Regions from separate parts of the Proteiniborus ethanoligenes genome, predicted to be linked through region 1. Evidence: a T-box and tRNA genes for the amino acid it is inferred to sense, from the RefSeq annotation. Region 1 holds a T-box; the other regions hold tRNA genes.
What was found. The T-box of region 1 lies ahead of leuS (leucine--tRNA ligase). A T-box ahead of a tRNA ligase gene usually reads a tRNA of that ligase, here a tRNA-Leu.

Region 1 (2,281 bases):
AGTTGGTGGAGTTTCTATAGGCGTACTTAGCCTTGGCGGAATATCCTTTGGATTATTTAGCTTTGGCGGGGTTTCCATAGGATTATTGATAGCCTTAGGTGGATTAGCAGGATCCCTTGGATTTGCACTAGGGGGTGCTGCCTTTGGATATTATATGGCGATGGGAGGAGCTGCAATAGCACAACATTTTGCAATGGGAGGATATGCTCAGGCAAATGTAGCTGTTGGAGATACGGTAAAAGGAATAATTACTGTATTCAAGACTAAGGGAACCGGAGACTTTCTTTTTAAAACACCAGTAAATGTCCAAGAATTTTCTGATGCAGTAAGAAACTTGTACCCTAAAATAGGCAAAATTACTTTTAGAATATTGGGCTTTTTTGTTGAGAATATGTGATGTAAATCAGCCCCAATAACTTTATAGTCATAACTAAATAATTTAAGCAAGTAAGTATTTTTTATCAATTAATTGCAAATACTAAAATATTCTTTCCTATTCGTTACAAAAACATTTGCTTTATATAATAAAATTTGGTACAATACCATATAATTGATATAATTGCATTGAAGAGAAGTAGTAGGCTATGGAGTTGTTTTTAGAGAGTCGTTGGCTGGTGAAAAACGACAGCAACAGTATCCGAACTCGTCTCTGAGCTATTAAGGTGAATACATTAGCCTTAATCGGATAAATCCGTTAAAATTTTTGAGTGGATAGTATTAATTATACTGTCAATTAGAGTGGTACCGCGAACCTTTCGTCTCTATATGAGTTGAAAGGTTTTTTTGTTTTTAAAACTATGAAACCAACTTTAATCAAGGAGTGAGAGCTTTGAAAGAGTATAATCCAAAATCAATTGAAAAAAAATGGCAAGACATTTGGGATGAAAAAGAAACCTTTTATGCTTCTGAAGATAAATCGAAGCCGAAATTCTATGCATTAATAGAATTCCCGTATCCATCAGGACAGGGACTTCACGTAGGCCATCCTAGACCATATACAGCACTAGATGTAGTAGCTAGAAAAAGAAGAATGGAAGGATATAATGTACTTTATCCTATGGGATGGGATGCATTTGGACTACCAACTGAAAACTATGCAATACAGAACAAAATTCATCCTGCAATAGTAACAGAAAAAAATGTTGCTAGATTCAAAGAACAGCTAAAATCTCTAGGACTATCTTTTGATTGGTCTAGAGAGATAAATACAACTGATCCTGAATATTTCAAGTGGACACAGTGGATATTCCTTAAGCTTTTTGAAAAAGGATTAGCGTATAAGAAAGAAGCATCTATAAATTGGTGCAACAGCTGTAAAGTAGGACTTGCAAATGAAGAAGTAGTAAATGGTGGCTGTGAACGATGTGGAGGAGAGGTAGTTAGAAAAACAAAAAACCAATGGATGTTAAAGATCACAGAATATGCAGAAAGATTAATCAATGATTTAGATTTAGTTGATTATATTGAAAGAGTTAAAATACAACAGAAAAACTGGATAGGTCGTTCAGAAGGTATGGAGGTAGACTTTAATATTACTGGTGATAAAAAAGTTACTGTATATACAACCAGACCAGATACTCTTTTTGGTGCAACTTATATGGTAATATCTCCAGAACATCCACTCATAGATGAACTAAAAGATAAAATCAATAATTTTGATGAAATTGAAGAATATAGAGAATATGCACATAAAAAATCAGACTTTGAAAGGACTGAATTGAATAAAGAAAAGACAGGAGTACAAATCGATGGAATAAATGCAATAAATCCTGTAAATAAGAAAGAAATACCTATTTGGATATCTGACTATGTGCTTATGTCCTATGGAACTGGTGCAATCATGGCTGTTCCTGGGCATGATACTAGAGACTGGGAATTTGCTACAAAGTTTGGTCTGCCTATAGTTGAAGTAGTAGCAGGAGGAAACATCAAAGAAAGCGCATTTACTGATATTGAAGATGGTGTAATAGTAAATTCTGACTTTATCAATGGTCTTCCAGTGAAAGAAGCAAAAGAGAAAATAAGCGATTGGATCGAGGAAAAGGGAATAGGCCACAGAAAAACTAATTATAAATTAAAAGACTGGGTATTTTCAAGACAAAGATACTGGGGAGAACCAATACCACTAGTATATTGTGAAAAATGTGGTTGGGTACCAGTGCCAGAAGAACAGCTTCCAGTACTATTACCAGAAGTAGAAAGCTATGAGCCGACAGATACAGGAGAATCACCATTAGCAAATATTAGAGAGTGGGTAGAAACTACTTGTCCTAAGTGTGGA
Region 2 (2,281 bases), on a different contig from region 1:
TATTTCCTTCACAAGAATATATGAGATATATGATGAAAGGTATATTACCTATGTAGAAAAAGTCAATGATGACGTGAAAATAAAGCTATTTTGCCTTGACCCATCTAAATTATTAAGGGATACATTAGTGAAAGGAAAGTCTGCTGTATTTTTTTCAGCAACCTTATTACCTATGGAATATCATCATAACATACTAGGTGGTGACGAAGACGACTATAGGATATATTTAGATTCTCCTTTTCCAGATAGGAACAAATGCGTACTAATAGGAGACAATATTTCCACTAGATATAAAGAAAGAGATAAGAGCTACACTCATATAGCTCAATATATTAATTCAGTATTAATGGCTAAGTCAGGAAACTATTTAATATTTTTTCCATCATACAAATACATGAATTCAGTATATGATGTTTTTACCCACAAGTATCCAGAGCTGCAAGCATATATCCAATCACCTAATATGTCTGAAGATGAAAGAGAGGATTTTTTAAGCTTATTTAGAATAAATCCTCAGGGGAATACTATAGGCTTTTGTGTCTTAGGTGGAGTTTTTTCTGAGGGGATAGATCTGAAGGAAGATAGATTAATAGGAGTTATAGTTGTTGGAGTAGGATTACCTCAGATTTGCCTAGAAAGAAATATAATTAAAGATTATTTTCAGAATAAAAACAATTTAGGCTTCGAATATTCTTATATGTATCCAGGAATGAACAAGGTACTTCAAGCTGCAGGCAGATTAATCCGTACTGATGATGATAAGGGAATTATACTTCTTATTGATGAAAGATTTTCTTATAAGACTTATCAAGGTCTCTTACCCAAGGAATGGTTTCCAAATATAAGAACAACAAACAATAATATAGTCAAATATCTAGACGAATTTTGGGATAGACATGGCTAGAAGCATATAAATGCTGCTGTTTATTTCCAAAAAAAATTTTTTAAAATAGTGTTGACATTAATTCTATACGTGGTATAATAGATTTTGTCGGTAAGATAATTTAAAATATGCGGGAGTGGCGGAACTGGCAGACGCGCTAGACTTAGGATCTAGTGTCATTGACGTGGGGGTTCAAGTCCTCTCTCCCGCACCAAAAACAAAGAGCCTTGATTAGAGTAAAATCTTAATCAAGGCTTTTATAATGCCATGAAATATATATAAAAGTTTTTTTAAAAAAAATTCTCAATTCATCCTATTAGATTTTGCTCGTAAAAAAGGATTGGGAATAATAAACTGTGAAGCTGTAATATACTAATAATAACTAACTTGACATAATTAACAGGGGAGATAGCCTATGAACTATAGTATCCATGGACGTCGCTTAGGAGGTGTCAATTTAGGGTTCGTGGATAAGATTAAAGCAGTTATGATAAATTCAAAATATGAAACAGTAAAGGGACAATCATCTATGTAATTCATCTGCGGGAATATGTGGGAACTTTCTTTGTATTCATGTAAATTCTCTTTTTGCCTAGTATTAACGCTGCCTGCTTTAAAATATCATTCTCCATTTCAAGCTGTTTTACCTTTTTCCTTAATTCAATTAACTCTATTTCTTCTTCAGTCCTATTGTCATTAACATCAAATGAACCTGAATTATTATATCTTTCAATCCATGTTTTAACTGTAGATTTAGCTATTCCATATTCCCTATTAATGTCTGCTAAAGTCTTCCCGTTATTATACAAGGCTACTATTTGCTTTTTGAATGGTTCTTCATAATGTTTTGCCATTTAAATTCCTCCCTAGTGATATATTAATATTATACCATTGTTCGGAATTTATTTGTCCTATTTAGTATAGCCTATCTAATATATTTTTTAAAAAAATGTATGCTACAATTGGACATAAAAAATATTTATGATATAATATAATGGTTAATTATGTGAATAGAATTTTCTACTTATTTCAGCGTTAAGATAAGATTTATAGACTTTTAGTATACTGTAGTATATTAATGTATATATTCACAAACTATCAGTGTAAAAGATTTTGAATTGGGTCTGATACTAATCTATTCTCTATAAAAGAAATAGTTGTGGATCTAAAGAATAATACAAAGTTTTAAGGAGGAATAAACAAATGAGTTCAACAATTGTAAAAAAAGAAAACAATATTGTAACTTTACAAATCCAAGTAGATGCAGAAACTTTTGAAAAGGGTATTCAACAGGCATATACAAAAAACAGACACAGATTTAATGTTCCTGGATTTAGAAAGGGAAAGACTCCTAGAAAAATAATTGAAATGAATTATGGAGAAGGAGTTTTTTATGAA
Region 3 (2,281 bases), on a different contig from region 1:
ATCTTGAATTTCCAAGCTTTAAAACCCCTTTAAATAAAATCCAACTATATCTAGCCTATAAACAATAATCAATTGGAAAAGGATTTCATTCACTATAATATAATTTTAACATACTCTATTGTTTTTTTGAAACTAAGTTTACAAAAGCATCTTCATATATTGGTTTTATACCTTCTAGATGCTTATATGCATCATCCCTAGAGTTAAATTCTCCTGTAAAGACCTTAAATGTTCCATTGCTAATAATAAATCCATCAATATTATTTTCCTTAAGCTCTTTGATAAAGCTCTCTGCATTAGTTATGCTGCTAAAGTTTCCGAGCTGTACACTATAAAATGTAACCTCTCTTTGCTCTTCATCTCCCGTATTAGGGAGACTATCTACTAAGTCAGTATTATCTGATGATTCTTCTGTGTCTCCTATTTGGTTATTTAAATCATCTTCATAAACTGAATCATTGCTTATATCATCAGCTTCTGTTTCTTTGTTTTCTTCTACCCTATGCTCTATTGGATTTAGAGTGTTTTCTCCTTCAGAAAGCCTAGGTAGAATTACATATTGCACTAAAAAAAATCCTAATAAGATAGATATAATAGGTGCTGCTATAAAAAAGGCAACAATTGTGTAAAGCCTGTCCTTTTTGTTTTTATTTATTTTCGTTCTAGTAATTCGTCTCATAGCTTGCCCTCCTCTTTCTTTATACTAATAGATTATGATAGCAATTTCAAATAAATTAATAAAATTTGATTTTTATTATGTCTATTATTGAAAAGATTTTAGACAACATCAAAAAGAGAGCCTTTACCTATTGTTATAAATGTTTATTCTATATATAACTTTTTTTCCCTGCAAAGTATTAAAAGTTAATCAATAATTCATTTTCTTCTAAATAAAAATAGCCCTCCTTTCATAAACAGATTTCTATTATTATATCTGTCTACTCAGGAGAGCATATTGTTTGTATTTATATGGTGCAGGACACGAGACTCGAACTCGTACGGTCTTCGACCGCTACCCCCTCAAGATAGTGCGTCTGCCAGTTCCGCCAGTCCTGCATTTAGGGTTAACGAATATATTATAATTAAAAACCCTTCTTCTGTCAACTATAATTTAATTCATTATAGCCTAGTAATTCCAGATTGAACTATAGCTCAATCTGGAATTATATTTAATCATTATCATTTAACAAATCTTCTTTTCTCTGAAATTCTTCAGGTATATACCATTCTGTAATGCTGTTGAGAGTATGGGTAAATGTAGGATTAATTTCACCTCTAATATTATTATTTACTAGTACTGATGAGTTAGTGAAAAATAAACTCACATATGGAAGTTCATCTATTATCAAGCTTTGAATATCTTCATATATTCTTTTTTTATCTTCAGCCCGTATAGTTTGCTGTGCAAGTGTTAGTAGTTCATCCATTTTTTCATTGCTATATCCTAAAAAATTTGAGCCACTATTTATTTCAGAAGAATGAAATGCAAAGGATAAATCAGGAATATAAGACATTTCCCAGCCTAATAAAACTATGTCGAAGTTGCCACCTGTTATTTTTTGCATTAAACCTTCCCATTGATTATTCTTTATTTCTTCAGTAACATTTTCTCCCTTATTTTCATTATAGTCCTTTACAACATCAATACCTATGCTAATTAAATTATTTGCTATTATATTAGCAGTTTCTCTTCTTAAATCATTATATGAATTAGTTGTAAGTCTTAGTGAAAGACGATTTCCATCAATATCTTCAAAAAAACCGTCTTTATCTTCGTCCTTCCAGCCAGCTGAGGTAAGTATCTGTCTTGCTTTATTTGCATTGAAGCCATATGAATTTGCTTCATCAGATATTAGCCAAGAGTCAGGATGGATAGGCACATCATTTCTTGTTGCATGTCCAAGATATACTTTTTCTATAATAGATTGTCTATCAATGGCATATGCTATGGCCTTCCTAAGCCCTTTACCTTTTTCCCCCATAAACATTTCGTTTCGAAAATTAAACCCTAAAAACTCATATTTATTTGATGTGAATTCATATATATCCACCTTTTTATTTTGCGCATATTTTTCCCAATCTACTCCTAGGCTTGTGGTTAAATCTATTTGTCCTGATTCAAAGGAGGTAATTGCTAATTTTTCATCCTTTAGAGATTTCCCAATAACTTTTGATATATACGGTTCTCCCTTCCAGTAATCCTTATTTGACTCAAGAATTACCTCTTTAAGTTTTTTATTTTCAACTACCTTATAGGGTCCTGTCCCTATGGCTTTATAGC

Region 2: it has a tRNA-Leu gene. The T-box ahead of leuS (leucine--tRNA ligase) is inferred to sense a tRNA for this amino acid. The anticodon was not compared.
Region 3: it has a tRNA-Leu gene. The T-box ahead of leuS (leucine--tRNA ligase) is inferred to sense a tRNA for this amino acid. The anticodon was not compared.

The regions. Positions count from the first base shown of each region.
Region 1 is NZ_FNQE01000030.1:24,255-26,535, reverse strand. Features, by position in the region: gene BLV37_RS12040 (hypothetical protein) at 1-397, shown strand, start outside; T-box leader at 556-766, shown strand; gene leuS (leucine--tRNA ligase) at 830-2,281, shown strand, end outside.
Region 2 is NZ_FNQE01000018.1:32,726-35,006, reverse strand. Features, by position in the region: gene BLV37_RS08660 (helicase C-terminal domain-containing protein) at 1-904, shown strand, start outside; tRNA gene BLV37_RS08655 (tRNA-Leu) at 1,014-1,097, shown strand; gene BLV37_RS08650 (helix-turn-helix domain-containing protein) at 1,420-1,737, opposite strand; gene tig (trigger factor) at 2,087-2,281, shown strand, end outside.
Region 3 is NZ_FNQE01000035.1:11,349-13,629, forward strand. Features, by position in the region: gene BLV37_RS12920 (DRTGG domain-containing protein) at 1-15, opposite strand, end outside; gene BLV37_RS12925 (SPOR domain-containing protein) at 116-679, opposite strand; tRNA gene BLV37_RS12930 (tRNA-Leu) at 971-1,056, opposite strand; gene BLV37_RS12935 (ABC transporter substrate-binding protein) at 1,170-2,281, opposite strand, start outside.